Regions from separate parts of the Paenibacillus sp. FSL R10-2796 genome, predicted to be linked through region 1. Evidence: riboswitches for the same ligand, from Rfam matches in the RefSeq annotation. Region 1 holds a riboswitch; each other region holds the start of a gene.
The links. Region 1 has a riboswitch for cyclic di-GMP ahead of NST58_RS23325 (PA14 domain-containing protein). Riboswitches for the same ligand answer to the same signal wherever they lie in the genome.
Positions count from the first base shown of each region.

Region 2: another riboswitch for cyclic di-GMP. It lies ahead of NST58_RS02895 (choice-of-anchor A family protein); the one in region 1 lies ahead of NST58_RS23325 (PA14 domain-containing protein).
Region 3: another riboswitch for cyclic di-GMP. It lies ahead of NST58_RS03670 (transglutaminase-like domain-containing protein); the one in region 1 lies ahead of NST58_RS23325 (PA14 domain-containing protein).
Region 4: another riboswitch for cyclic di-GMP. It lies ahead of NST58_RS02365 (anti-repressor SinI family protein); the one in region 1 lies ahead of NST58_RS23325 (PA14 domain-containing protein).

Region 1 covers NZ_CP150178.1:5,153,833-5,161,713, forward strand. The annotation lists gene NST58_RS23320 (hypothetical protein) at 1-1,017, opposite strand, end outside; gene NST58_RS23325 (PA14 domain-containing protein) at 1,085-5,158, opposite strand; cyclic di-GMP riboswitch class I at 5,313-5,411, opposite strand; gene NST58_RS23330 (hypothetical protein) at 5,687-6,412, opposite strand; gene NST58_RS23335 (helix-turn-helix domain-containing protein) at 6,624-6,941, opposite strand; gene NST58_RS23340 (hypothetical protein) at 7,066-7,389, opposite strand; gene NST58_RS23345 (Gfo/Idh/MocA family oxidoreductase) at 7,413-7,881, opposite strand, start outside.
Region 2 covers NZ_CP150178.1:609,427-617,307, forward strand. The annotation lists gene NST58_RS02860 (hypothetical protein) at 1-163, shown strand, start outside; gene NST58_RS02865 (hypothetical protein) at 611-766, shown strand; gene NST58_RS02870 (undecaprenyl-diphosphate phosphatase) at 966-1,769, shown strand; gene NST58_RS02875 (hypothetical protein) at 2,045-2,260, opposite strand; gene NST58_RS02880 (DUF3221 domain-containing protein) at 2,579-2,923, opposite strand; gene NST58_RS02885 (ASCH domain-containing protein) at 3,275-3,688, shown strand; gene NST58_RS02890 (hypothetical protein) at 3,888-4,280, opposite strand; cyclic di-GMP riboswitch class I at 4,776-4,866, shown strand; gene NST58_RS02895 (choice-of-anchor A family protein) at 4,975-7,329, shown strand; gene NST58_RS02900 (alpha/beta hydrolase) at 7,436-7,881, shown strand, end outside.
Region 3 covers NZ_CP150178.1:788,404-796,284, reverse strand. The annotation lists rRNA gene NST58_RS03675 (16S ribosomal RNA) at 1-1,260, opposite strand, end outside; gene NST58_RS03670 (transglutaminase-like domain-containing protein) at 1,628-2,437, opposite strand; cyclic di-GMP riboswitch class I at 2,451-2,531, opposite strand; cyclic di-GMP riboswitch class I at 2,606-2,688, opposite strand; gene NST58_RS03665 (class D sortase) at 2,802-3,467, opposite strand; gene NST58_RS03660 (GtrA family protein) at 3,570-3,977, opposite strand; gene NST58_RS03655 (glycosyltransferase family 2 protein) at 3,964-4,944, opposite strand; gene NST58_RS03650 (phospholipid carrier-dependent glycosyltransferase) at 5,042-6,820, opposite strand; gene NST58_RS03645 (glycosyltransferase 87 family protein) at 6,810-7,881, opposite strand, start outside.
Region 4 covers NZ_CP150178.1:493,252-501,132, reverse strand. The annotation lists gene NST58_RS02405 (MDR family MFS transporter) at 1-378, shown strand, start outside; gene NST58_RS02400 (PadR family transcriptional regulator) at 384-950, shown strand; gene NST58_RS02395 (hypothetical protein) at 1,041-1,256, shown strand; gene NST58_RS02390 (aldo/keto reductase) at 1,309-2,286, shown strand; gene NST58_RS02385 (hypothetical protein) at 2,666-3,841, shown strand; gene NST58_RS02380 (signal peptidase I) at 3,843-4,433, shown strand; gene NST58_RS02375 (TasA family protein) at 4,524-5,132, shown strand; gene NST58_RS02370 (helix-turn-helix domain-containing protein) at 5,302-5,631, shown strand; gene NST58_RS02365 (anti-repressor SinI family protein) at 5,739-5,894, opposite strand; cyclic di-GMP riboswitch class I at 5,922-6,006, opposite strand; gene NST58_RS02360 (2-oxoglutarate dehydrogenase E1 component) at 6,477-7,881, shown strand, end outside.

The DNA of each region.
Region 1 (7,881 bases):
AGAGATACTATCCGAGGCGGTTCCAGAAATTTGAATCTGTGAATCTGTTGAAGTAACCTTAACCTCCCCCAGTGAAGGTAATGATTTGTCCACAATGATTTGGATATTTCCTTGTGTTGAGACTTTTCCATCACTTACAATAAATCGAATCGTGTGGTTTCCTTCAGAAATAGTCGACATATTTACAGGACTAAAGGAAACAGTTTGAGCTGTTGCTGTATTACTAATAAACTTGGTTTCTCTAGGCTCCGATTCTCCATCTATGAAATATTTAAGTTCTAACCGATCACCATTCGTATCCGATACTTGGATAATTGGAATAAACAGTGAATTCACACCCAGCTGTTGCTCACTTGGTGTAGTGACGACGAGGGTGGGAGCATTATTTACGACTAGTGGCTTTTTCACACTAAAAGAGACGCCATTTCTCCAACCATTCATTGGCTGACCCTTCTCAGATTGAATATCCTTTACGGACATATATATCTCTATCTCACTAGGGATTTCCTCATAATTCCATTCTTGATACCAATCTGTAGTAGGAGGACTCGAAACATCAAACGATATTTTATTTATAGAATTAGAGCCTGGGTACTCAACGGTTTCCCATGTCGTATTCCTTACTGTCTTTCCATAACCCGGTCCTTGAAGGTATGTACTGACGTCAATATTTCTTCTTCTTTCCATGTCATACCACCAAGTAGTTCGAGAACCCGACGTTATTATGAATGGACTATCCGGAACAAAATCATATTCCAGGTGCTTGGATATCTTATCAAATCGCACGTTTTTAAGTGTTACCCCAGGCATTGTAAAAGTAACCTCAGCAATGTTTCCCATACTTTGTTCGTAAGGACTTGTACGTTGAAAAGCATCGATACGAATATCCATAAATTCAATTACATTTGGAGCACTGCTTGCGGCTGCACGAAAATCCTCTGTAAAAAATCCAGAAAGATTAAACAACAATATAACAGCCATAAAAATAGCGGACATTTTTTTAAGTTTCTGCATCATGATTTCCTTTCTGATGTAACATCATTACAACAAACAGCGGTATGTCCATATATTCAATTTAACTGATCTACTCAATAACATAGGTAACTTTAGTAAACTCATTGGTAAGCGCTGAGAATTTAATAGTGTTCATTACTGTTTTGCCATTGCTCTGAATCTTATAAACGATTCGACCAGGCTCAAAGCTGGTTACTGAGACAGCAGTACCTTTTATAAGTCCGGTTTGTATCTCAAGATCAGATGTTTCTGCACGAAGATCAATGACTTCCAAATCTTCCGCGTTATAAGTTACGGTAACCAGTCTTTCTACTAAATCGCTTTTCTGTGGAATAATCATCACAAAGTTGAATTGACTATCCTTCTCTGGCTGAATCTTTAAAGCAGGTGTAGTGATCTTCTTCAATTGAACTGACCAATCGCTAAATGTATCCATATTTCGGGCACGGACACGATAGATGTGCATCGTATTGGGTTCCAAACCACTTTGTTTATAGACAGTAATATTATTTCCAGTTACAATTTGCCCATCTACTTCCAGATCGTAACTAGTGGCACCTTCAACAGAATCCCATGTCAATTGGATTGAGTTAATCGTTGCTGATGCTTTCAAATTCTTGGGCACATCCGGAGCGGTAACACCAGTAAAGGTTGAGGTCCATTCACTCCATTCACTCAAAACCTGCGCATTCTTCGCCCGTATACGGTAAACATGCTTCGTATTGGCCAACAGTCCTGTATGTTTGAAGTTAATCTTCCCTCCGTTATCGATGATTTCACCATCAGCTTCAATCTCATACCCAGTGGCTCCAGAAACTGAATCCCAAGATAAAAGAATCTGATCACTCAGAGATTGAACCTTAATATTCCCAGGAATCCCAAGAACCGTAGATTTAGTAAGAGGGTCGCTCCACTCACCAAGAAAATCTCCGTATTTGCCTCTGACACGGTAAACATGCCATGAATATGGTTCTAACCCAATATGCTTATATGAGGTTTCAGCGCCATTATCCAGAATTTCACCGTCTACCAGAATATCGTATCCAGTCGCGCCCTCAACCTTATCCCATGAGATTTCAATACTTGTATTTTGAGAATTCGCTTTTAGATGCAGCGGTTTACCGAAGATTGTTTTGCCAGATACCAATCTACTCCATTCCCCTGCTCCACCTGCATTTCTAGCCCGTACTCTATAACTGTGATTGGAAAATGGCTTTAGATTGCTGTGTATGTAGATATTATCGACATCTAAATAGTTAATTGCACCGTCCAATTCAATATCGTAACCGATAGCACCTACAACCACGTCCCAGGTTACTATAATTTCATCACTGGTTGCTGTAACCTGAACATTATTCGGTATACCAGCATGTGTCGTATAAACTATAAGATTAGACCAACTTCCAATCGCATTAGTATTTTTTGCTCGAACACGGTAAGTGTGCTCAGAGTTTAAATATAAAACTGTATGAGTAAACACCGTATTAGATTGATTATTCACAAGAGCTCCATCAACTTCAATCTCATACTCTGTGGCTCCATCAACTGCATCCCAGGACACATGGACTGAGTTCCCCTTAACTTGCGCTTTGAGATTCCCTGGAATAGTGGGCGGAGTATATACAGTGATTTTCTCGCTCCATAGGCTAGTTCCATTCTCATTATTTGCTCTTACCTTATATTCATGGGTACTATTTGGCAGAAGTCCGTTATGAGAGTAATCGTTCTCCTTGATACTGCTTATAACAACGCCATCAACTTCGAGGTCATAAGTAATTGCTCCTGACACTGCGTCCCACTGCACTTTTATCCCATTTTCCTCTGCAAGACCCGACAGATTAGCAGGAACCCCCACAGTGGTAGACTTGGCAATAATCTTGCTCCATCCTCCTACGCCACTGCTATTCTTAGCTCTGACACGAAAGGTTTTTTGCATATTTGGGTTTAGATCATTTTCTAGGTAAGTCAAAACATTTCCAATGTCTTGAATACTATTATTAACCTCAATCTCATAGCTGGTTGCACCGATAACAGGTGACCAAGTAAGGGTTATGGAGTTACTGGTAGAGGTTAGGTTTATATCCTGAGGGACAGTTGGCAATGTCCAATGTGGTGTTGCCAGTGACCATTCCCCTTTGAGATCACCACTGTTGGCTCGAACGCGATAAATATGTTCTGTTCCTGAATTAAGACTATCTGCAGAAAAATACGGTTCTGTTCCAATACTGGTAATATTGTTATCAAACTCTACTTCGTATCCATCCGCGTTAAAAAGAGTCGGCCATTGTATAGTAATACCTGTATCAACTGCACTAGCTACAGGTAAGGGAATAGCAAATGGTCTCAATGATATGGAAGGGACTACTTCTTTAATCTGTTTGTCACTTTCCCAGAGCAAACTGGCTTGAGGATTTCCCAAGTCATTGGCATATTCCATTCTGAGATCATATTTCATTCCTGCCTCAAGTTGAATTGTTCTCTGTGCAGAGTTATACCTAGCTGACCATTGATCAACAAGAAGTTGATCATTTACCCATAACTTAACTCCACCATTGGTATTAACAAAGAACGTATACTCTCCCGAATAATTAGGTTGTACCTGACCTGTCCAGCTCACGGAAAATCGTTTATCTGCAATACCAGGTACCCCCAAAACTGGTTGCCCCGACAAGAAGATGGATTCATCCAACTTTGTCACCTTCTGACCAGTAAAATCGCTCCCACTGAAGTACTCAGCTTTCAACCCCGAAACGGCATATTTCAAAAGAGTGTGCCCTTCCGTTCCATATCCAGTGTGAATGTTTGGCCTTTGATTTGTGATCAGATCACCACCTACCGCAAACAATCCTCCGGTTGTAATGTTTAAATGATTATTCACACTAATGCTGTCGCGGACGAACAGGTCACCTTTCTTCACTTTCAAATCAGCTACAAGATTATTGGATATAACCACTCCTATTGAAATCTCGTCTTCAATATTCATAATTACATTAGTATTAATATTCAAACTTCCAGGAACCAATACTCTCTTCGCTTCTATATTGAGCGTACCGCTGTTATAAGTTAAATCACCTGCGAAAAGTTCATTGTCTACATGAAAATCCAGATTATTATTCAATTGAAAAGCACCTTGCACCCATAGATTCCCATTTGACTCATCACTACTGCCGTTTAAGATATTTAAAGACAATGCAGCGTTGGCATTTAGCCCTCCCTTCAGGATTAAGGTTCCGTAGACAGTAATGTTCAAGAATTGATTGGTATTAATACCCTCTAATATTAAAATAACCGGCTTGTCCGGACTTCCAAAAGTAACACTCTTCTCTAAATTGAGATGTCCTGCTTTAATAATTGCTGGACTATGTAGGCTTGAAGTAACAGCTTGATGGATCGCAGTAACATCACTGCCACTAACAGTGAAAGCAGTTTGTTCATATTGTTGTATCCGTAGCTTGATATTGTCAGTCTGTTCGTTCATATATCTGGAGATCTCCCCTTGGAGTCCCTTCACTTTTATAAACGGAGGAGCATTATGTACATTGACCATCGTCCCTGACATCAATACCTTGTTCCCGGCTATCTTATTTTCTTCTGCTGGCAAAGCGATACGGGGTTGTGCAAGAGTAGGAGTGAACATGTTAACCATAGAAATTTCGATATTATTTAATGCCGTTTCTACATTAGGACTATTAATCTGACTCAAGCTTAGCTTTCCATCCCTTACAGTAACACTTTTCTTCAATGTAGAATGCTCTCCAGGGTCTAACGATAGACCATCCCAGAATATAGTGCCTTCCACATCCAGTGCATTCTTACTTCCATATACTGAATCACCCACAGTTACAGCTACTTCATAGATACCATTGTCTAATTGAATCTCCCACATCCCGTCAGGATGCATTAATGTCAATGTATCGAGAGTAGGATTTCCGTACGAGCTCTGACTCATATTAAACTTGTTCTGCAAGTCATCATAAGTAGCTCTTGTAACAGTGGAATTTGTATGATCTGTAGTCCAACCGTAGGCATAGTTGTTTTTAACACCGAATACTTCTCCGTAATCAGCGAGAAACCCCTCTGGAGTATGCGATTGCATAGGTTGAAATTGAATTTTAATTGTCTCTCCTTGCGCAAGGACTTTCATGTAACTCCCACCAAGAAAAGGAGCAAACAGCTGAATTAACAACAATAAACATAATAATTTACTTATTAATCTCTTTCTTTTTGTCATAATGTCCTCCGATTTAAGAATAAGTTCAAATGCTATCCATAAAAAAACACAAAAAAAAACCACTAGAAGAAGCGGCCCGGCTACCATTCGTTAGCATCCTTAGATGTTCGAATAAGGCCCGTGGCTTTGCGTCCCTGACTTTCGTGCAGGTTTGCCTTTTTAATTCAAATGGTTATTAAAGGAAATCGAAAACAGATTCAATACTCCACTTACAATGTATTCTCTGCTTGGTAATAATACCCTATAACTGAATCACTGGATATAGTCATTACTGTGAACTTTGTCGTTTTTCATCTAATTCTTTGTTATAACCTCCCTATCAACAACCAAATTTACTAATATATAGAAAAAATACGCCTCTTCATAATAATATCCTAGTACGAAATACCTAAGACAATTTCTGAAGAGGCGCATCAATTGATCACACCAAATCTGTATCTTCTATTGAACATAAGCCTGCATATACGTTCGCTTACCCTTTGCGTCCTTCAAATAAGGTCCTAAACCAGCAAAGCGGGAGTGATCCATATAAACACCAGTCATCCATCTGCCTTCTGTTAGGCCTCCGTTCCATTTGAGGACAAGGTCAGGGGCGGCTATCCATTCCTGATAAATCTGTATATTCTGATCTTTGTACTCTTTACAAGGCTTAGACTGCTCCAGAAGACGTAGATCATTAAGGTAAGTTGGCACGAAATAAGAGGATATCGTATGCAAATCATCTTCATCAAAAAAGGGCTCATCCCCTAAAAAGGGTTTGAATAATACGGTATTCTCGTACATGGACCAAATTAGGGCTTGTAGCACCATGCTTTGGCGAATGCCATTATGGAACTTATATTGTCGTTGATTACTCGCCACATTCACTTCTTGAAGAGGTTCCGTCGACTCCAGGCAATGCCGTTCACAGCCGATACATTTCCAGCCAGAAGGACTTTGAATCCATTTTTGAAAAATAGTCCCGCTATCATTGTTGCCTTTGTAGAGTGAAGAGATAATGCTGTAAGGCACGCCAATCCACGCATCCCATAAGGAATCTGGAAGATGGCTATGCAGCATGAACAACGTCTTGTCATAGATGAGCTGTACTTTGATCGAAGCGTTCTCCAGCTCAGCAACATCCTTTTTTCCATACGTTATTTCCCGGGAAAACAGGGTGGTCTTCATCTCCCTCGCCTCCTAATAGTTTTGCTATGCCTGTACTCCAGCTGAGTAGATTTGAGCAAAAACCAATATTGCAAGCGTTTCCATGCAAGGAACATACAACGTTTTTTCTATTATATTACAGATTTTTTCGATCTGTGCAAGGTTTTTATTTAAAAATTGAAAAGCCCTCCTCCGTTCTTCAGGAAAAAGGGCCACAACACGACTTTGATTTCTACTCTACCCAGCTCTCAGCCCAAGACTGAATCTGCTGCATAACAGGCTCCAGCGCACGGCCTTTGTCTGTTAGTTCATATTCAATACGCACAGGTGTTTCCGGGTATACATGTCTAACCAGAATACCCTCACCTTCCAAATCCTTCATCCGCTCGGACAGCATCTTATCGCTCATTGAAGGAATGAGGCCGGAAATATCTTTAAACCGCTTCGGTCCACTCATCAATGTCTGAATAATAAGTCCATTCCAACGTTTGCCTAAGAAAGAGAAGGCTGTCTCAAATCTGGGACACATCGAAATTTGATGTTCTTCCATTGTTCTCACCTCTCACTAGCGAAACTTACTATTAGTTAGTATATATAATATTAACACATTTCATCCCTGATGAACATCGTTTACTAAAAAAAGTTCATCTGACATTATCATTATATCCTCGTTGTCAATCCCCTGTATGTGCTCTAGATTCCCTTTTAGAGATCGCTTCTGTCACGATTTGCGCCAAGTCATCATTTCCGAATAAGGAGAGTACGCCCAGAACTGTGTCATCAGAAATATCCCCTGCTTCCTCCGCTGAAACCGTTAGGGCAAGCGCTTTTCGCAAGGCTTCATTCCCTTCTTGCTGTGGATAAGCCTGCAAATACAAACTGTGCGGGTCGAGTCCTTGATTCACGCACCACTGGGCGAATACAAGGATCATCATCTCTTCCTCACGCTTATAGCTTTCGATGATTTGTTCCTCCACTAATTTACGGTTGTCTTCCATAATTTACTCCTTTCTTAGAGACCTCATTCAGCAAGCTGAGCTGCCAATCTATGACTAGGCAGAACTGCTGAAGCAGCAATACTGCATAACTCTGGTGTATTTATATTGTTCAGGAAATGATCTACCACTCCACCAAAACCTCTTCTATCCAGCACCGTATCCCAGCTTCCAAAGCTCTGGGTCCGTGGCAAAGCATTTTTTTCATATAGGATGGCTTGGTCCAGATCTGCCACTTCCACCGAACGTCCATTACCGTGCAGCTCCAGCTTCTCCAAATCAACACCCGCCTCACGAAGCATGCTATACATCCCCACTGAGCCTTGCTCCCAACCCAGCATTCCAGATGCCTGCACAAGTCGCCCCTCTCCATTGGATTGAAGATTACTGCGAAGCAGCTCATACTGATCTCCACATAACCATAACAGCAGATCAAGCATATGAATCAAGTCGTCATGCACAGTCTCACGGCTGCTGCCTAACTGCAGCTTCGTG
Region 2 (7,881 bases), 2.7 Mb from region 1:
TGGCCTAATCTTTCCTGAAGTCGAATATGATGGACAGCCAATGCCGTTCCCTGTTCTTCTGGAGAAACGTATCAAGGAAGATAAGACATGGCGCGAAATCGCTAATGAAAACGGTATGACTAGTGGTCACTGTCGAGCAGACGGAAGGTGTGGCGCAAGCTGACAGCAATCAGAATGAAGAATGGTGGAGGAGGAGCAGCATAAGCTGCTTTTCTCTTGCGGGGGCAGATCGGTTAGATGGTAATTACTATAAAAATAAAAAAAGACACCACAAGGTGTCTTAGTACAGATACTTTTCGCTCGAATTTCACGAGCTCGTCAGTGAACTGAGTTCATAAGCAAGACTGGCTACGGCTAACAGATGAAGAGATAAAGTAATATCAATGTTAAAATGTGCGGTAATATTAATTTTCATAGATAACCACGCTCCTAAAGTATAAATACACATAAAGAAAACTTTATAAAGCGCTTGGCCTGCCATCATCAGTGCCAGGTAGCCATCCTGTACAGACGCCTTAGCGTTTCGACAATAACATTATACTTAATATTTTGTGTTTTGCCAAAAAAAGGACCCCCTATTCTTGGTCGGGGTGGCGGTTCTGTGTGAATCATGATGGTCATTGAGGCTCCACGCACGCGGCTGCAGAATGATCAAATGGAAGTTACGTTTCGGTATTCATATCTGCTGTATGCTCTGAACTTGATTATCCAAAATAACGGGCAGCAAGTTCAGAAGGTTAACGGATTTTTTATTGATACAGGTTGAATTTAATGTTTGATACTGTTGTTATGCTAACGGGAAAGGATAGTTTAATAAAGGAGTTACTTAAGACTGGAATAATGAGCAATGTGACAATTATGTCATTCTGAATTGAATATTGTTAGGTTAATCGATGGGGAAGTTTACGTGTCTCCCTTATACTGGAAATTAAATGATTTTATTTCCGAAAGGGGACAATGCACTAATGACTGATGTAATTAAAGCAATAATACTTGGCATAATAGAGGGCTTAACTGAATTTTTACCAGTATCATCTACTGGACATCTTATTCTAGCAGGCGATTTGCTTAGCTTTGAGGGAGATGCTGCAATAACTTTTAAAATTGTTATTCAGTTGGGTGCAGTGATGGCAGTTTTAATTCTTTATTGGAAAAGGTATTTGGAGATTGGGGTTAATATGATTAGAATGGATTTTTCCAAAAGCAAAGGATTAAATGTCATTCATATGATTTTGGCTATGTTACCAGCATTAATCCTATATCTTCTCTTCAAGGACACAATAAAAAGCCAATTATTTGGCCCAACCCCTGTTTTGATCGGTCTAGTTGTTGGTGGCGTGTTGATGATCATTGCAGCGCGGAATAGGCGGACTGAAACCGCTGGTACTATCGATGGGATTAATTATAAACAGGCTTTCGGAATTGGTCTGTTCCAATGCTTGGCGTTATGGCCGGGATTTTCGAGATCAGGTTCGACGATTTCAGGTGGCCTGTTGCTTGGCACTAGCCAAAAAGCCGCTGCAGATTTTACATTCCTTATTTCTGTGCCTGTTATGTTTGGTGCAAGCTTGTTGGATTTGTACGATAGTCGTGATTTGCTGAGTTCTGACGATTTGCTTCTAATGTTAATTGGCTTTGCGACATCCTTTCTTGTGGCAATGATTGCAGTAGTGACGTTCATCAAACTGATTAAGAGACTTCGATTGGAGTGGTTTGCTCTATACCGGTTTGTTTTAGCAGCTCTCTTCTATTTAATTGTCATACAGTAATTGGATTAGTCAATATGAACATCATGGGAAAGAAGCTTTTAAAAAGGGCTATACATCATATCCTGCATAGATTGAACTAGAGGTTCAAAACAAGGGGAAGTCACCAAACAAGACAAAGCTCAAGTAATCTATGAACTAAGGAATGAATTTTCGGTGAAAGCACTTCTACAGCTAGCCGTTATCCCTCGTTTGTTTCTTCTACCATTAATATCACAAAGTGATTTTACAAGTGTTTGGGAATATGAAAAACCCCACCAGTTTAGGTGGGTTTTTGCTTACCAAGTATTATAGTTCGACTGATACTTAACATGTTTGTTCGCATAGCTCTCATTGGGGTAATCACGTCTGACAGACTGCAAGTAGCCTGAAATTGCAAATGTTGCAATAAGCCCTCCTATAATTCCTGTGATTAAGCTGAATGTTGAAAATCCGAATGTGGCAACTACTCCAATGGAAGACAATGCTACAAGCAATAGACTGAATATTTTCATCTTTATACACACCTCCATTTTGTATATGTAGTAATTTGGAAATTAAGATTGATACGTTACTATATTTGATCGGTTTCGATAAAAATAATAATAATTCAGCAAATCTTTAGACGGGCTTCATACTTATTTAAGCTAAGAGGATTATAGTAATCACATAACCCCCTTATAAAATAGATCTAGACCCTGCCGGAAGTGGTGGGGTCACTTTTTTTGCACAGAGTAAATTTATAAATATGGATTTCTCCTTAAATCTACTATAAAGAAGCGCCGCCCCTTTTGGAGACGCCGCTTCTTTATAGTAGATTCTATTCTTTTTGCTCAATTCTTGATTTTGGTGATTTTTTTGGCGGTAACTTGTGCAGGGAATGAATCATCACTTACTTCAAAAAACACTTTAATCTCATCGCCTTTTTTATATTTAGAAGGTGCAACTTTATTTACCCAAATGGCTTGAGAGTACTCATTAGATTCGAGAATCTCCTTATATTCCTTGTTCAAGTCTTCTTCTTTTAATTCAGAAATTACTAAAATTCTTTTATTTTCTACATCTATTGTGTGTACAATTCCTTTCAAAACTTCATCATTCTTACTACAGGCGGTGACTAATAACAAAAAAACAAAAATAAGAGTCCATTTAATAGTAGTACGTGGTTTTTGAATCATGGACCTTCCCCTCCAGTGGTTACGACATTAATTTAAAATCGGTTGCACAGGCATAGCATTTAGTACATTACCAATATAAGAATAAACAGCAGCCCTTCCATTATGACGACCTTTATTGATTCTGGGGAGTTACAGGTGAATGTCTGTAGTATTGATATTTTTATAAGAACTTTTGTTTGTATATAATAAAAATAAATGTTCTTATTTTAGAGGCGATCAATGATGGAAATGAGTATCGACCAAACGGTTGGGATTATTTATCAGGTCAAGGTGAGCAAGATTACACAACGCGAGATCGAGATCCGTGGCATCCGTGACAAACGTCCAACATAAACAAAGGGGATAAATATCATGCGGTGTATAACAATACGGCAGCCTTGGGCGACCTTAATTGCTCTTGGTGAAAAAGAGTTTGAAACTCGTTCATGGAGAACAGCCTACCGCGGCGAGTTAGGCATCCATGCCGGAGTGAGGATTGACAAAAAGATTTGTGAACAGGAACCGTACAAATCAGTATTGGCGAAACATGGCTATACAGCGAATAATTTGCCGACAGGAGCTATTATTGCTACAGGTCAGCTCGCGGGATGTTATGTGGTTACTCCAGAGGTGGATTTAAGGGAATGGATCAATGGGAACGAATATGATTTTGGCGACTATAGTGAAGGACGGTTTGCCTGGAAGCTTGAAGGGGTTCATCCATTAAGCCATCCAATTCCAGCTAAAGGTCGGCTAAGCTTGTGGGAGCACTCTAATCACTTCTGAACGGCGAACAATATTTTTAATGTAATTTTTATGTGCCTATCAGCTTTTTTTCAGGTTCGAGGTATATATTAGAGACACCAAACACCCCCCAGTGTTTTGTGGTATATCTCTCTCAGGTCTTGCCAACTCCCATGGTAAGGCCTATTTTTTTGTTCACTAATTGATTGGGGGGAGAGAGCGCAGCGGCTTCTATACAGCTTTACTTAATCTGGTACTGTTCTTCGTAACTCTTAAAAGATGAAATATCCAGCCCTAGGTATCTGCGCATATGGATGGCAGCCTGAGCCGCAACAATGTCATTCAACAGCAGCATTCGTTCATGATAGCCACGACATATATACTTGGCTTCAATTCCAGTATTAAGTCTGTTTTGCTCATACACCTTGATTCCCCGTCTTCTCATTTCTGCACGAACATCCCTTAGATCTGTTGTAGCTACTGCAGCAGCTGTTCCAAGCACCTCCAGATAAGGGGCGGGTGTTCGTAAGTGTGTAGATAAAATGGCGGAGTCCCGTTCGAAAGCTGATAAAATCATCGGAAGCAATAAATAAGATTTCACCAGCATGTTGTCCCTGCTTTCTGCTCTATGCATGAATCTCATCACCTCTAATAGGAACGTATATTCGTATTCTACCCCGATATTCCAAAAATAATCAATGGTATTTCTAAACAGCTTATCCAATGTGATTAAATTCACAACTAAATAACGAAGAATAAATTATATTAAAAATTGTAATAATAAAAATTAATGTATCGAACGCAAATAAAGGAGAATTATGATGGAAAAAGAGGGCAGCCTCCAGCGTGGATTGTTTTTTGGTTTAATTCTGAGTGTTCCCTTATGGATATCCATATTGGGCTATATACAGTTACTTTAAAATTTAATGAAAAACCTTATGCGAAGCGCCTTTAGGCGCTTTTTTTGTGTGGTACTAATGCGGGGAATTATCGAAAGGAATTGATTGACAATTGTGGGTGTCGGGAGCTAAACTGTTATTAATTCAAAAGTATTAAAAGTCATAGACTGTTATTGGATAGAATGCTTCAGCTACCAGTTCTGGACTTGCAGTGTAATACATATATATAGTCATGATAATAGCAAACCGTCTGAAAGGGCGGGACGCAAAGTCCAGGAGTCTAAAGTGTCTTAAAGGCACAATGACCGTCCGACTGCCATGAGAAGGGAATTTCACTTCTTTTTGGCGGTCTTTTTTGTTGTTAGGTCCTTTAGAGTTTCTGGTAATTATTCTGATTAATATAAATCATAGTTTTAGGAGGTGTGCCATTTGAAAAGAAGAATAAAACCGTTACTCTCGCTTGTATTAGCTGGGATTTTGACGGTAGGTAGTGGGCTTTCCTCATTGGGAGCTGGAGTTGCTGGAGCTAGCAGTTCTTCTACATTGGGAATTGCAGCGGTCTACAACGTGTTTATTCTAGGGGATATAACAACAGTTTCGGATACGGAAGGAAGGTTTGCTGCTGGAGGTAACGTTAACTTAACCAACTATAGTGTTGGAGATAGGTTGACCGCTGCAGAGGTTTCCCTGACTGACACACTTGTTGTTGGAGGGAATCTTACTTTCAACGGAGGTACTGTTTATGGGAATATCGTGCACGGGGGAGATTTTTCAGGGAATGTAACGCTCCTCAAGGGTGGTACAAAAAGACAGGGGAGTACGATTGACTTTTCAGCCGTAGGTCAGTCTTTGAAGGACAAATCAGCAGAACTTGCAGCATTGCCGGCGAATGGAACAACAGTGTACCAATATGGCAGCCTTACCCTGACAGGTACAGATCCTGCGGTCAATGTTTTTAATGTTTCAGGAGATAACGTCTCTAATACCTATGGAATTACAATAAATGTTCCTTCAGGATCTACTGCAATTATTAATATTGATGGTTCTAACGTAAAAATGAAAAACTTCGGATTTCTACCTAATAACGTGTTGAACAGCAAGAAAATTTTGCTTAACTTTAGCCAAGCTGCGTATCTTGATATGGCAGGCATAGGTGTAATGGGAAGCATACTTGCCCCCTATGCTCATGTTGATTTTATTAATGGTCAGATTAACGGTACTTTAGTGGCGGCTTCACTCAAAGGTACTGGTGGTGAATTTCACCACTATCCATACGATGGTGATGAACCTGGACCAACGCCGACACCAACGCCGACAGTGACGCCGACACCAACAGTGACACCAACGCCAACGCCGACAGTGACGCCGACACCAACACCGACAGTGACACCAACGCCAACGCCGACAGTGACGCCGACACCAACACCGACAGTGACACCAACGCCAACGCCGACAGTGACGCCGACACCAACACCGACAGTGACACCAACGCCAACGCCGACAGTGACGCCGACACCAACAGTGACACCAACGCCAACGCCGACAGTGACACCGACACCAACACCGACAGTGACACCGACACCAACACCGACAGTGACACCAACGCCGACACCGACGCCAACACCATGTCCGACGCCGACAGTGACACCAACACCAACACCAACGCCGACAGTGACACCGACGCCAACGCCGACGCCAACGCCGACAGTGACACCGACGCCAACGCCAACAGTGACACCAACGCCGACAGTGACGCCAACACCGACACCAACGCCGACAGTGACACCAACACCGACACCAACACCGACACCAACGCCGACAGTGACACCAACACCAACGCCGACAGTGACACCAACGCCGACGCCGACAGTGACACCAACGCCGACGCCGACAGTGACACCAACGCCAACGCCGACAGTGACGCCAACACCGACACCAACGCCGACAGTGAAGCCAACACCGACACCAACACCGACACCAACGCCGACAGTGAAGCCAACACCGACACCAACGCCGACAGTGACGCCAACACCGACACCAACACCGACACCAACGCCGACAGTGACGCCAACACCGACACCAACGCCGACAGTGACACCAACACCAACGCCAACAGTGACACCAACGCCGACAGTGACGCCGACATCGACACCAACACCGACAGTGACACCAACGCCGACACCAACACCGACACCAACGCCGACAGTGACGCCGACACCAACACCGACACCAACGCCGACGCCTGAAGCAACACCAACACCGACGGTAACGCCTGAAGCAACACCAACGCCGACGCCTGAAGCAACACCAACACCGATGGTAACGCCAGAGGTAACACCAACACCAACGGTAACACCAGAGGTAACACCAACACCAACGGTAACACCAGAGGTAACACCAACGTCGACACCAGAGACTTCGGTGTTCCCGACACCAACGCCATCATCCGTAATTGGCACTATAGTTCTTGCAGAAGATCCCGTGCCGCTTGGGCCTGTAGCTTCGCCGACACCATCGCCAGTACCAACACCGTCGAATAGCACAGAAGTACTTGTTGATGATGATGAGATCCCATTAGGTCCGGTACCGGCAGTGACACCAACGCCAACACCAACACCTGATGAAATCATCGTAGTGGACGATACGATCCCATTAGGTAAGCCACCTGTGAAGGAATTGCCAAAAACGGGTGAATCAAGTCCTGCACCTTACTACGTAGCAGGTTTAGGTTTTGCACTTATCGGATTATTAATGAGAACCAAGTTCTCCAAAAAGAATAAATAATAAAGGGTAGAGCACATAGAGTCGCTTTCGGGAGTGTTCCGATGGCGGCTCTATTTGTATGTCATGATTTCGATAGTTTGGTGCATTCTAAGTAGATGGTATACTCTTGTTGGAAAAGAAATGTAGAGGGGATGGCGAAGGCGAATTGATATGGTTCATTATTAGCGCTGTAATCATCATAGGGATTCTAATCTATGTGGGATTTTTCTTCTATGGTATTGCTATTAAACGAGCGCCAAAGGTATTTCTAAGTAATAATCCTAATCTGAAGGCTGATCCTCCGGTTGCCGGAGCTTCTTGGGGGGAGGGGAAGGATTGGGTCTCTCGCCAGAGCTTCGAGAATATTGAGATCGTATCTGCAGATGGACTTAAACTAAGGGGTTACTTACTCCAATCTAATCGTGCTGCGGGACGCACAGCCATTCTAGCCCACGGTTATTCAGGTAAAGCAAAGGATATGGGGGCGTACGCCAAAATCTACTACGAGAACTTAGGCTGTAACATCCTAATTCCCGATGCAAGAGGGCATGGAGATAGCGCAGGGGATTACAT
Region 3 (7,881 bases), 2.9 Mb from region 1:
ACCGGCCATTGTAGTACGTGTGTAGCCCAGGTCATAAGGGGCATGATGATTTGACGTCATCCCCACCTTCCTCCGGTTTGTCACCGGCAGTCACTCTAGAGTGCCCAACATTACTTGCTGGCAACTAAAGTTAAGGGTTGCGCTCGTTGCGGGACTTAACCCAACATCTCACGACACGAGCTGACGACAACCATGCACCACCTGTCTCCTCTGTCCCGAAGGCCGCCACTATCTCTAGTGGATTCAGAGGGATGTCAAGACCTGGTAAGGTTCTTCGCGTTGCTTCGAATTAAACCACATACTCCACTGCTTGTGCGGGTCCCCGTCAATTCCTTTGAGTTTCAGTCTTGCGACCGTACTCCCCAGGCGGAGTGCTTACTGTGTTAACTTCGGCACCAAGGGTATCGAAACCCCTAACACCTAGCACTCATCGTTTACGGCGTGGACTACCAGGGTATCTAATCCTGTTTGCTCCCCACGCTTTCGCGCCTCAGCGTCAGTTACAGCCCAGAAAGTCGCCTTCGCCACTGGTGTTCCTCCACATATCTACGCATTTCACCGCTACACGTGGAATTCCACTTTCCTCTTCTGTACTCAAGCCACCCAGTTTCCAGTGCGACCTCAGGTTGAGCCCAAGGTTTAAACACCAGACTTAAATAGCCGCCTGCGCGCGCTTTACGCCCAATAATTCCGGACAACGCTTGCCCCCTACGTATTACCGCGGCTGCTGGCACGTAGTTAGCCGGGGCTTTCTTCTCAGGTACCGTCACTCCGGTAGCAGTTACTCTACCGGACGTTCTTCCCTGGCAACAGAGCTTTACGATCCGAAAACCTTCATCACTCACGCGGCGTTGCTCCGTCAGGCTTTCGCCCATTGCGGAAGATTCCCTACTGCTGCCTCCCGTAGGAGTCTGGGCCGTGTCTCAGTCCCAGTGTGGCCGTTCACCCTCTCAGGTCGGCTACGCATCGTCGCCTTGGTGGGCCGTTACCCCACCAACTAGCTAATGCGCCGCAGGCCCATCCCTCAGTGACAGATTGCTCCGTCTTTCATTCTTCTCTCAGGAGAAAAAAGAAATTATCCGGTATTAGCTACCGTTTCCGGTAGTTATCCCAGTCTGAAGGGCAGGTTGCCTACGTGTTACTCACCCGTCCGCCGCTAAGTTACTTTGAAAGCAAGCTTTCAAAGTAACTCCGCTCGACTTGCATGTATTAGGCACGCCGCCAGCGTTCGTCCTGAGCCAGGATCAAACTCTCCAATTAGTATTGAAAAGAGCGATATGCTCATTTTGAAACATCTGACGAGAAAATTAATTCTCTAATTTTGGATTTCACTTACGTGATTTCCTACTCACTCGTTGTTCAGTTTTCAAAGATCAAGTTCTTGTTGGCGCCGTTTAATGTCTCAGCAGCAACTCTTATAATATATCATGTTGTCTTCAGAAATGCAAGCTTTATTTTTCGAAGCTTTTTATCAGCCTCGTCTGTATCGCCTGTACGCTGTCTAACAACGCTTACCTATAATACCCCAACTATTAATAGAAAAGCAACCCCTAATATAAAAATAAACAACTAGCTTAATAATTAAGCTAGTTGTTTATTTAATAGAGTTATGTTTCTAGCGACGAACTTAATAGTATTTTGCCGCAGTATATTTGCTTGAGGCTTTAATTAAATCGGTTTTCTTATCACTCTTTGCAAGTCCTGCATCCACTGTAGTATCAATGGTAACCCACTTCCCATTAAGCAACACTTCGTTCCAGGCATGATATTGCGTAACGTAGCTTGTATTCCCCATTACCAACTTAGCAGGAACATCTACACTCCGCAGCATTGCGGCAAAAAGAGAAGCGTAATCATAGCAAATCCCTTTTTTAGTAGTCAATGTCTTATCGATGCTTGGAATATAATCAGTAGTTACACTATTAGCAAGAGAGTAATCATATTGTACATTCGCAACTACATAGTTATAGATCGCTTTAACTTTCTCTTCGTCTGTTGTTTTGCCTTGTACTAATTGTTTAGCTTTGACAATCGCTTTATCAGAAGAACTCCATTTCACATTCTGTACGGAGCCCAAATATACGGAATTCGAGTCACTCATGGTTACGTCTACTACTTCGGAATATAACGCTTTGTATTTATTGCCGGTTGTATTCTCCAGAACAGAAACCTTATAAGTCCCATTTCCTTGTTGCAAAGGGAAGTCCTCAGCTTGTCCAGAAGCATACAAGTTATATGTATAGCTGCTGTTATCTTTGGTGATCATGAGTTTGATTCTTTTATCTTTCGGAATATCATAGTTAATACCAATAACACCTTGAGCCACTTTGGATGTAATCAACCAACTGGCATCTGCACTTGCAGCTTGAGCTGTACTTACCGGAACTGAAGTCATTAGGACGAACAACGCCACCAGCATAAAATAAACCTTTTTCACGGATAAAACTCCTTTCGGTAGCTGGCTGCCATCCTTTCGGGAAGGCCCTTTAGCTTTGCGTCCCTACCTTTCGATAGGTTTGCCGTTATCGTATAAGCTCTATCTGTTCTAGCTTTACTAGATATAATTGATAGAATCCATTTGAAACAAACAAAAAAAGCCTCTTCATTCGGTAGCTGGCTGCCATCCTTTTGGGAAAAGGCCCTTTAGCTTTGCGTCCCTACCTTTCGGAAGGTTTGCCGTTATCGTGTTTAGCTTTCATAGTATAATACTATCATATTTATAGTTGTGAACAAGACCTAATTTACTAGATTACCCATTATTTTATAAATATCTCCCGGTATTTGTGTTTTCTTGTCATTCACTATTCTCCTTTTGTTAATTTGGCATGAACAATCAGCCGATGCGTTGGATTCACTAGCGGATCACATGTAATCAGAGTAAGAATCTTATCCTTGTCATTCCCGTCAAGAACGGAGACATCACTCGGATCTACAACAGAAATATCGTATACCTCATAGTTAAACACCTGATCACTAGTCTTTACCGTGATAACATCCCCCACAACAACCTCATTCAATCTGTTAAACAAACGCCCCGTAGTTCTAGCCCGATGCGCCGCGATTGCAGCATTCCCGATCTCTCCAAGGGGTGCCGTTTCTTTCATATGGGCTGCAGCATGTTTCATATTAGCTTTTGTAGCCCCTTCTAATACAGGCAGCTTCAAATCAATCTTATCGATTTCAATTAGTGCGATTACTTTGCCACCGACTGCAATCTCCGGTTCAGGCTTTTCTGTCTCTTGGGGTTGGGGCTGTGCCTGGGCATCCAGAACCGATTCCTCTGCTAACAGCTGAGTAACTTCAGCATACCTGCTCTTCAGATCTGGCTGGGGAGTACTATCGGCAGTGCTTAGTTCAGCCGTTTCTAATAACTTCTCCTGCTGCCTGTCGTTGTACCACTCGTTAGCTGTCGGATATAACATGATAAGTATCCCAGCCAGTATGAGTAGATAGGAGAATTTACGCAATGTTATTCACCTCCGTATATTGTTTCTATGGTTATATACAAATCAAGCAGAAACAGCTACTTGCCTTTAAGCATAGCAACTCCTTCTGCCTGAAATTAATGTTTAAAATACCCATTTACGACTTCCAAAGAAATTGATGATCACCGTGATAAAGGTAACCAGCACCTTGGAGATCAAGACTTGAATACCTAGTTTGTCTGTCAACAGATGCATTAACAACAGTGATATTCCGAGCACTACCAGATTCAGCACGATAAACTTGACCAGCTGTACGCGGTCGAAGCCTTCTTTATTCCCCCGGTTGCGATCACGAAAGGTAACTTTTTTATTCAAAATAAAGCTATTCGCCGTGCCTGCACTATAGGAGATCACCTGCGCCAATGCGTATACCATCCCTAGTGAATTCAACAATGTGAAAATCACAAAATCAATAAGCGTATTGAGCAAACCTACGGCATTAAATTTGAGGAACTGTATGAATGCAGCGCGCAAGTTCTTATCTGACATCATTGTGGTCCTTCCGGCGGTCCAGTTGTTCTTCGTTCTGGTAGCCTTTAGTCTCACTAACAATATATAGCGGTCTATCTTTAGACTCGTCATAAATCCGTCCGATATACTCCCCAATCACACCCAACAGCATCAGAACGATACCGTTAAAGAGCAGATTAACGCCTACAATGGAAGCCCAGCCCGGAACCGTCCAGGAGGTAAAAAATATCTTTTGAAACAAGACGAAAAATAAATAGAGAAAGCTAGAGAATGAAAGGAAGAATCCAATATACGTAGCAATCTTAAGCGGCTTATGTGAAAAAGAGGTGATGCCATCTAACGCAAAACGAATCATTTTCTTCAGCGGATATTTGGTTTCTCCGGCAAAACGTTCTTCCCGTTCATATTCCACCATAGTCTGCTTGAAGCCAACCCAGCTCACCAAACCTCTGACATAGCGGTTCTTTTCTTTAAGTCCCCGCAGGACATCACATACCTTACGGTCAATAAGACGGAAATCGCCTGTATCCGTAGGAATATCCACACTTGTCATACTGCTGAGCAGGCGGTAAAAAAGCTTCGCGGTGACCTTTTTGAACATCGTTTCTCCGTGGCGCTTCAGGCGTTTCGCATATACAACGTCGTAGCCCTCTTTCCACTTCTCGATCATTTGCAAAATGACCTCCGGAGGATCCTGAAGATCAGCGTCAATAACAACAACCGCTTGACCTTCGGCATAGTCCATGCCAGCTGTAATCGCTACCTGATGTCCGAAATTACGCGAGAAGTCAATCAGCTTGACATGCTCGTCTCGTTCACAGATCTCCCGAATCATCTGGGCGGAACGATCACGACTGCCGTCATTGACGAAGACCAGCTCATAAGTATCGCCGCACTCGTCCATTACTTTTTTCAAACGTTCATAAGTATGGCTAATTACTTGCTCCTCATTGAACATGGGTACAATCACACTATATCTGGCTTTCACCTTTATTCCTCCTACAAGCTTTTTGGAGCGTTACATCCATCTACACTTCATAATAACGCTGCATTCATAAACTTATTTTATAGATTTTTATTAAATCCTAGAAAACCCAAGTTGGGAACCAACGCAGCATATCTTTCACGTAATCTCCACTGACCTGCATCCCTGACAGTACCGGGTAGAAAGCGATAAAGAGCAGCAAAGCAACGGCTACATAGACATACTGTACGTAACGGGCCTCAGGGAATTTACTATCCAGCAACTTCATTATATATACAATACCAAGAATCATAAATGGTACCATAGCAAAATAATGGTAAATAAATGTTTCTCTTGGGACAAGCATCCACGGAACATATTGCGAGAAGAAGGCGATCCAGATCATGTAGAGGTTCTTATCTTTACGTTTCAGCGTAATCCACAGCGTTGCCAGCATCGCAAAAATACCCGTCCACCAGATAAGAGGATTCCCCATAGTCACTATACTGCTGACCTGACCTTCCGGCAAACCTTCACCGCCGCTAAAGAACCAGACCGGTCTCTTCATAAACGGCCATTGCCACCATGAGGAAGCAAAAGGATGTGTAGCTACAAGCTGGCTGTGGTAGTTGTACATATTCTTTTGGGAATCAATCAAACCTTTTATAGTGAAGCCCTCTGCTGATGCAGATAACCCCGGCACAAAAGATAAGCTATAAATAATTACTGGAATAATTACAAAGAACCCGATACAACTAGCCAACGTAATAATAGTCTTTTTCCAAAAAGAATCTACTGCTTCACGACAGGTGCCCAGCAATTCCTTATCTTTAATCTTCCCCTCTGCCAGCAGGCGTCCGGAGGCTTGGTATTCTCTGTAGCGTTCAAAAAGGGAGATAGCCAGCATAATGGCCAGCCCTGCTCCTCCATAGAGCACAATCCATTTCGAAGCTACGCCGATTCCGAAGAATAAGCCAGACCAGAATAACGGAATTAATGTTTTTCTTAAAGGCTGCTTGTAGAAATTCATTGTGTAATACCGCTGCATAAAATAGAACATCAACATAATGAAGAATACTCCGTATACGTCAATCGTGGAGATTCTTGTCTGTGTGAAATGCATGAAATCCAGCGCAAACAATCCTGCCGCGAGGGCGGCGTATTTGCTTTTCTTAAACAAACGCAGCGCCATTACATATATAAGAGGTAACATGGCAACTCCGAACAAGGTTCCGATAATACGCCAGCCGAATGGATTGACTCCGAACAGCTCCATACCTATGGCAATCAACAGCTTGCCAAGCGGTGGATGCGTATTCTCGTAAGGCACTATCCCGTGTGTATATTCATAAGCTGTTCGCGCATGATAGATCTCGTCAAAATAAGTGCTATTCATAAAGTTAGAATATTCCGGAATGAGCGCCTGCTCGTCAAAAAGATTGGCCGCTGCTCCTCTTTTAGGTACTGCGTTAGCATCTGGTGTCACACCGGCAATAGGAAGGGGGATTCTTTCTCCCCCCTGCTCATAAAAGGCCATTTCGTTCAAAGTGAACCCTGGAGAGGTAACTGTTAACTTCACATATCTCGCTGTAACGTTCAGGGGTTGGCTTTTCCAGATGAAGACATTCCCGACATCCTCACTGACATCCATCGGACTGCTCCAGACCTCAGGATTGTCGCTGAATTCCAGCTTGAACTTACCCGTTCCCACGCCACCAAAGATATTGACCCGTTCCAATGGTTTACTCTGCCCCAAATCTACATAGAAGCTTTCACCACTGGCAGCAGGCTCCCATAAGGTCTCTGGAGATTTAGTAGAGCCAAGATTATATAAAGCAAGCGCTGCGTAAACGGCCGTGATAGCTATTATGCATATCCAATCTATACGCTTAAACTTCATCGTTAAATCGCCCTCCCTTCTGATGCGGTTTAATTTGCCCGACAACTCTCAAATCTTCTTCATACTGTTCTTCCGGTGTAATTGGCGCTGGAAGAGGTTTTATTCCCTTGCGGACATACACATCGTATCCGATATTCAGCATATAAAGCAGCAATGCTAGATTAGCTATAGCAGTCACTAATACGATTCCGTCTGCACCCGGGCTAACATCTGCATTCAGGTGGGATAAGGTGTACGCCACATTGATGTATTGCGTTAAGCTGAATCCGAGAAATAGCGATAAAAAGCGGCGGTCCCGACTTTCTATATAAGTAAACAAACAAAGAATAAGAGCAGGGAACATATAACGTTCATGCATTTTGGTGCCAAGCACAAAGACCACTACTATAAGCACCATCCCGATAAAATAGGATTTGGTCAGATCCAAGCGATCCTTTTTAAAGGAATAAAATGCCGCAACAGCTATAGCCACTAAAATAAATATGAAGCCCCATACACGGTATGGAATGCCAAGCCAGGTTAGATCAAGGGATGACCACATCGGATCAGTCAGTGCATACAGATTAAATGCATTCACTGAAGAATACGGATAGGAAGATAACGTACTCTTGTAAAGATCAATAATCCCTACCAGACCTCCGTTATTCCAGAAAAACGGTGCCGCAAGCAATCCGAAGATCCCTAATCCATACAAAGCTCCGAATCCAAGCTGCTTCCAAGCGCGGTGATGATAAAAAGCAAACAACAATACCGGCGTGAATATCAACGCTTGCGGTTTAATTAGCGTCGCTAAAGCAAACAAAATTGCGGAGCGAACAAACTTTTTGTTCGCAGCGCCATGGATACTGAGCAGCAGGAAGATCAAAAAGAATGAATCTGCTTGTCCCCAAGCCGCTGAATTAATAAGTACCGCTGGATTAAACAGAAACAACAACATTAAGCCGAAAGCTATTCCTGTGCCGAGTTTTTTGCGTGACATTTGATAAATGAAGTAGCCGAGCACCAAATCAGAAAGGATCGCAGGGAGCTTGAAGAGCAAATTCTCTCCACCTGAGCCCTGA
Region 4 (7,881 bases), 2.6 Mb from region 1:
AATTTCGATATGCGCCAACGGGGGTCGGCAACATCGACCAGTACCTTCATGCGCTCCCTTGGAATGACGCTGGGAATTACGATCTTCGGGATTATTCAGCGGAATAGCTTTACTAACAGTCTAAGCGATGCTTTTGGCGGTAGTGAACAGTCAGCAGCTTTCGGAGATCCACGCGCTGCGTTAACACCTGAAGCAAGAGCAAAGATCCCTGCTGAAATATTAGAAAAAATATCAAGTGCGTTATCCACCTCTATTGCACAAACCTTTATGTGGGCTTTGATTCCTGCAGTGCTCGGTCTAGTCTTTGTACTGCTCATGCCAAAAGACCGTCTTACCATTCCTGCTAAAGCTGTTCAGGCGTCAGAGGGCAAAAGGTAACCATTATGTCCATGAAATTAGCCATTTTAGGTTTACTGCTGGAGCGGAACATGCATCCCTATGAAATCACATTAGTGATGAAGGAACGTTCCATGGACCGGATCACGAAGCTGCAGATGGGATCACTCTATTATGCTGTGGATAAGCTTGCACAAGATGGTTATATAGAAGCTTTAGAGGTCATCCGCAGCAGTGATCGGCCGGACAAAACAATCTATGCCATAACGGAGCAAGGTAAAGCTTTATTCGAACAGCTTATCCTGCAACAAATTAAGAAAAACGAACCCTTCTATCATCCGATGTATATGGCCCTGGCTATGTCCCGTCATATCGATCAGAGCAAGGTTGAGAAGCTGCTCGAGGAACGCCTCCGGGAAACAGAACATCAGGTTAATCTGGCTTATCAGGTATACGAGGAGCATATCTCCATCGTGCCTCGTTCTGCCCTGCATCTAATGTACGGTACATATGAGCACACCCTGACTGAGCTGAAATGGCTGCAGCGCCTATACGATGATGTTGTAGCACGCAAGCTAAAAGACATAGGGACACCGTTGAATTTAGAGGCCTAATGGCCTCTTTTTTCTGTTTAAGGGAGTCAAAATACGTTTATTAACGAGCACAATAGCCATTAAATCTCAAAGAAAGGCGAGGCGGTAAAAATGACTCAAGAAAAACATCAGCTGAATAGTGACAAACGGGATCACCCGGAACAATATCCAACAGAAAAAGAAAGTCTATTCGATCTTCATGAAAGTGAGCAGAATGTAGACCCGATTCCGATGGAAGATTTGACGCTGGAAAAGCAAGAAGAAAAGAATAAAGAAGAGACCAAACACCGCTCTTCCAGCGACAAAAAATACCATACGGGCTTCTGAGAGTGTACAATATCTACAAGTACGCAATCATAATTTCCAAGGAGGAATCACATTGTTGAAAGCGTTACCTTTAAACAAGCGCGGGATTCCCGCAAGCCGCATTGCTTTAGGCTGCATGGGGCTAGGCGGTGACTGGGACCATGAGCCGATTACTGCGGAGAATGTTAAACAGGGACATGAAGCGGTTGATGCCGCCCTTTCCATCGGCATCAACATGTTTGATCATGCAGATATCTATACTCGTGGGAAGGCGGAGAAGGTATTCGGTCAGATTTTTAAGGATCGTCCAAGACTACGTGAAGAAATCATAATTCAATCTAAATGTGGAATTAAGCTAATGGAGCCTGGAGACAGCACTAATACGTTTGATTTCTCTGGCCAACATATTCTGAACAGTGTAGATGGAATATTGTCACGACTTGGGACCGAATACATTGATATTCTTCTACTGCATAGACCTGATCCCTTAATGGATCCCGAGGAAGTAGCCTCCGCATTACATCAACTGAAGGCCGCTGGTAAGGTTCGTCATTTCGGGGTTTCCAATATGAGCGCCGCTCAGATCAAGCTGCTGCAGACTTATTGCGATGAACCTTTTATCGTAAACCAGCTGCATATGAGCTTGGCTAAGATCAGCTGGGTGGATGCTGGAATCAGTGTAAATCGTGAACCCTGGAAGGATATTATCTTCCCTGAGGGAACCCTTGAACATTGTCGAATGGAGAACATTCAGCTTCAAGCTTGGGGGCCACTCGCCCAAGGTCTATTTAGCGGGCGTTCATTAGAGGATCAACCGGAGAATATCGTCCAAACAGCAGCTATGGTCCAACAGCTCGCAGATGAAAAAGGAACAACACCCGAAGCCATTGTACTGGCTTGGCTAATGACACATCCAGCTGCCATTCAGCCTGTTATTGGAACTGTGAATCCGAAGCGTATTACTGCCTGTGCCGATGCGGACAAGCTGGAGCTTAGCCGTAAAGAATGGTATGACCTGTATGTTAGTTCACGCGGTTCAAAACTTCCGTAACATATACATTTATATTCTCAATTTCATTACTCCGCTTATGCCCGGCTCGCGTTACTACTGCGAGCCGGGTATTTTTTTGCGAATCACTCTAACTTACCGTTCTTTATTGAGAATATATTTAGTAATCGAGCGATATATGGAGTTATTTAGAGATAAATTATCATTTTCGTTCTTTATAGAGTACAAATGCGCGTTATTGGCAGTTTTCTTTTTGATTTATTCCATGTATGATTCATTACAGAAGTTGTTCTTAATAAAGAACGATAATAACGAACCAAAGAAACAGACATTGAGGGGAGGTATTCCTCTGAGACCCAGATCAGCAAGGAGAAGACCTAGAAGAAACAGGAAAATCGGATTACGTATACTGCAATCAGGAATGGCTGTCTCCGTCTTATTTCTATATACCTCGCAGCAAGTTGGTGGTACCTATGGAGGCTTTGGAGCCGCTACGCAAACCACTAGCACGATTAGCTTTTGCGAAGTATTTCCGAATTCGATCAAGGCACTGCTTACAGAGTTCAAAGAGCATGTTAATCGAGCGCTCACTTTAAAAGAATCACTACAGCCCTTTTCCTCATCAGCTAACTACTCGGACGTTTCGGGAATAGAAGGGATGTCGCTGGAAGAGCTTGATGTCGCTGCAGAAGAGATTTCTTCGCAAATAGCGGCGCTTCAATCCCAAATAGATAGCGTTAACGAGCAACTGGCGGCTAACAGCCAAATTTGGAATCAAATCCACAATGAGCTAAGTGCAGCAGCAGCCTTACTCTTCCAGATAGGAGGATATATGACTTCTCTAGATTCCAACTGTCTAGAAATCAAGGACGAGCAATTTTTCAGAGATTTACAAAGCAGCCTGAATCAAAGCGGTGTGATCTCGGAATCCTTGAATGCTTCCTTAAATGGAGTTATTAGTTACCTAACCTCCATACACGATGTCGGTCTTCCATTCGCTTCGGTAGTTACCAGTGATGTTTATGGACAACTTGAATTACGCGAAGGAGAGTTCCCACAGCCACTGCCATTCCTGATTACCTTCACTCAACCAGACGGCGTGATCTCTAGCGACCTCACCTCATCTTATGAAGCTCTAAATACCGAATTGACTAACCATAAAGAATCGGCAACCTCAGGTATCACTACCCTTCAAGATAAACTCCAATTGATCAGTCAGACTCGCGAGCAAAAACTAGAAGAGCTTGAAAAAGCTCGGCTAGAAGAAGAGCAAGCAAAGAAAGAAGAAGAAGCGAAAAAAGAAGAAGAACGTTTGGCTGAGGAGAAAAAGCAACAAGAAGCCGAGGATAAAGCGAAAGCTGAGGCAACCCCTCCAACATCAGGCGAAACTGCTCCGGAAGCCCCAAATAAAGAACAACCTGAAGCCCCAGCCACTGACCCGGTAAAGCCGGAAATTGACGAAGAGCTCACAATTCCAAAAGATGTCCCTCAGCAAGAGGCTCCACAAGAGACGCCAAAGGCGGAAGACAGTACGACTACCCCGCCGGTAGCAACCCAAGCTCCTTCGGACCCTCAACCTGAGAAAGGTGGAGAATAAGATGCGAATTAAAAAAATTATCAATAATACCCTATCGAGCTTAATGCTTGTGATCTTTATTCTGCTGGTGGCAGCCGTAGTGTTATCCAAGGCCTCCGGCGGTGAACCTGCTTTCTTCGGATATGAGATCAAAACCGTACTCTCAGGATCGATGGAACCAGGAATTCAGACAGGCTCAATTGTCGCATTAAAACCCGGAGGGGATATGAATCGTTTCAAACCAGGCGATGTCATCACCTTTAGGAATGAAGATAATCTGCTCATTACTCACCGGATTGTAGAAGCGACCGTCAATAACGCTACTGGTGAAGCTGTTTATCGCACTAAAGGCGATAACAACGACGCGCCCGACATGAACCCTACCAGTTCTGTGAATGTTGTAGCTCAGTATACCGGGGTCACTGTACCCTATGTCGGTTACGCTATGAATTTCGCGGTTTCCAAAGCTGGAAGTGTAGTCCTCATGATCGTGCCTGGCTTGATGCTTCTGCTCTATGCTCTGTATACCTCTTGGAAGGCTGTAGCTGCATTAGAAAAGAAAAATGCTGCCCTACTGCCAGCGTCGCCGCCCCCAACAGAAACACAGCCCTAAGTTGATTGTCCACTTCCGCTTACGAACCGGAAGATACAATATATAAATTTTATAAAAAATTCAAACACAAATTTGAGGAGGAATTTTATTATGGGTATCAAGAAAACATTGGGTCTTGGCGTAGCATCTGCAGCACTGGGTTTATCATTAATCGGCGGAGGAACCTTCGCATACTTTAGCGACACTGCGCAAAGCACAGCTACATTCGCAGCGGGCACGCTCGATCTGAACTCCGACCCTTCTGTCATCGTTAATATTCCTAACCTGAAACCAGGTGATACGGTAACTAAATCCTTCAAATTGAAAAACGATGGTTCGCTCGATATCGGATCTATTATTCTGAATACATCGACTCAAATCACGGATGCTAAAGGAGATAACTACCTGGATTTAGCCGAGTTCATTAAAGTTAAATTCCTTAGAAATAATGATAAAGGAGTACCTATCGTCTCTCCTGAAAATGTAGTTTATGAGACTACACTTGCTGCTTTAAAAAGTCAGCATCCGGATCTCGTAAAAAATACAGGTTGGGATCAACTCTTTACCGAAGCATCCGGTATTAAAGCCGGTACCAACGACAGCTTCTCCGTCCAATTCGAATTTGTGGAAAATAACCAAGATCAAAATATTTTCCAAGGCGATAGCTTAACACTGACTTGGGATTTCGTAGCTAAACAAGGTGCGAAAAAAGACTACTAAGATCAATAAAGTAATTTAATAAAATACTCGAAGAGCAGCAGATCCTGAATCCGGCCACGGATAAGCAGATTGCTGCTCTTCTCTTTACAATAAACTTTGTCCGATTTATTGATATTTGCTATACTAATAACAAAAATTACGGAGGGGCGTCAGCATAGTGCCACAGAATATGGGCCAACGTATCCAGCAGCTCCGCCTAGACAAGGGTTTCTCCCTATCTGAGCTTGCGGACAGAGCAGATGTGGCTAAGTCGTATCTTAGCAACGTGGAGAGAAACATCCAATCCAATCCATCCATCCAGTTTATCGAAAAAATCGCTGACGCGCTTCAGGTATCCATTCATGCCCTACTCTATGGAGAACCCAATGATGCAGAGGAATCACATTTAGATTCGGAATGGTTCCGATTGGTGCAGGAAGCTATGGACTCAGGCATTAGCAAACGCGAATTCAAAGAATTTCTGGACTATCAGAAATGGAAGCTCGATCAAAAGGATTAATACTTCCTACTAATCTGGTACGATCCTCTCTTCTACTAAATCATACCGAAAAAGGACACAGCGAAGAACCGCTGTGCCCTTTTTCGATATGTAACCCCTCTAATGTATTACTGCACGATCTGCACAGTTTTCTCATGAAAGAACTGGCGGATTTCATCTGCCTTAATGCCAGCCTTCTTAGCTGCTAATAATAAATGTACCCACTCTTGATCCAGATCAATAAACTGCTGTTCTCTGTTGCTACCCTGGTTGGACTTTTCCAAAAAATCTCCCCCTAAGATTTTACGTCCCCAGGCAATCCGGCTGTCATAGTATCTCTACCTTAGACCCGCGACTTTGTGCCCCTGCCTTTCGGCAAGTTTACCTTTTACTGGACCCTTTTCACGAAAGGATCTACTTAAAAAACTATAAAATTACTATCTGCAATAACATTATACAAAAAGAAAGCGGAAAAGTGTGTCGATTCCTGGTTACTTTCTATTTTAAAAACGAAAAATAAAAGATTTTTTTTCAAAGATCTTGTCCGATTATCACGATACTCGTCCGTTACATAAAATAAATTGTACTAGCAAAATAAATATTTACTGACCTAATAGTTAAAAATAAGGATAATAGAATCATTTTAATAGGCCTTTAGAATGGGTAATGAGAAGAAACACCCTTCTTTTCATTAGAACAAGCTAACCCATACCATTTTGCGAACGTATTGGACGAAAGAATGAATTGATTACAGTGGCCGAAAGTAGCACAATAAGATGAGAAATGAAACCGCAATCATCACAGCTCCAGTAAGCGTTGACACAAAATGTCACGTATGGAGTTCATCCGTTAAGGAGGATGTATTCATGGCAGCCAAAGAGCCCTATAACGAATCCATTTGGAGTAAGTATTACGGACCCAATTTAGGCTACATTCAAGAAAGATATGAACAGTTTGTGAAAGATCCCTCCACCGTAGAAAATAATTATCGCGAGCTTTTTACAAATTCGGGACCTCCTCCCCTAACTCCGGATAGCGAACCGGCTCCTCAGCCGCGCATCTCGGGAGACACCGAATGGCTTAGAAAAGCAGTAAGAGCTTCCAAGCTAATCGCCAATATTCGTATATATGGCCATATGGCCGCTGAAATTGATCCGCTGGTACGCGATCAGAATCCCATGGCAAAATATCTTGAGCTTGAAACCTATGGGCTGACCCGCGAAGACCTGATCGCACTGCCTGCCACGCTTATATGGGAAAATGCGCCGAATGATGTGCATACCGGATGGGATGCCGTGCAACGTATGCGTCAGGCATACACCAAGACTATCGCCTATGAATTCGGGCATGTGCATGAAGAAAAAGAACTGCAATGGCTAAATAGGCAGGCAGAATCCACCAGCTCACCAGCACCCCTAAATAATACAGAACGCAAAGAGCTCCTGAACCGCCTGATTCAGGTAGAGCAATTTGAAACCTTCCTCCACAAGACTTTTGTAGGTCAGAAGCGTTTCAGTCTTGAAGGCAATGATGCTCTTGTGCCGATGTTAGATGAAATCGTACGTGCTGCTGCACATGACGGTGCGGAGCATATTTTGATGGGCATGGCGCATCGCGGCCGCCTCAACGTTCTTGCACATATTTTGGGCAAACCTTATGATATCATATTTTCAGAGTTTCATCATTCTCCGAACAAGGAGCTTTTCCCTTCCGAAGGCTCCACAGGCATTAACTATGGTTGGACAGGTGATGTGAAATACCATCTCGGTGCAGACCGTGCTGTCCGTGAAGGAGAAACCGTACGCACAAGAATAACACTAGCGAATAACCCAAGTCACTTGGAATTCGTCAATCCTGTTGTGGAAGGTTTCACTCGTGCCGCACAAGAAGATCGGAGCACTGCAGGACTGCCGAAGATTGATACCAGTAAAGCTATGGCGGTGCTGATGCATGGCGATGCTGCTTTTCCAGGTGAAGGAATTGTTGCAGAAACGCTTAATATCGGCAAACTTCAAGGTTATCAAAATGGTGGGACGATCCATATCATTGTTAATAACCGAATTGGTTTTACGACTGAAAGTGAAGATTCCCGTTCTACGCATTATGCGAGTGACATCGCCAAAGGGTATGAAATCCCAATAGTCCATGTCAACGCTGATGACCCAGAAGCCTGCGTAGCAGCTGTACGTTTAGCTAGCGCATACCGCCATCAATTCAAAAAAGATTTCGTAATTGATCTCATCGGCTACCGCCGTCATGGTCACAACGAAA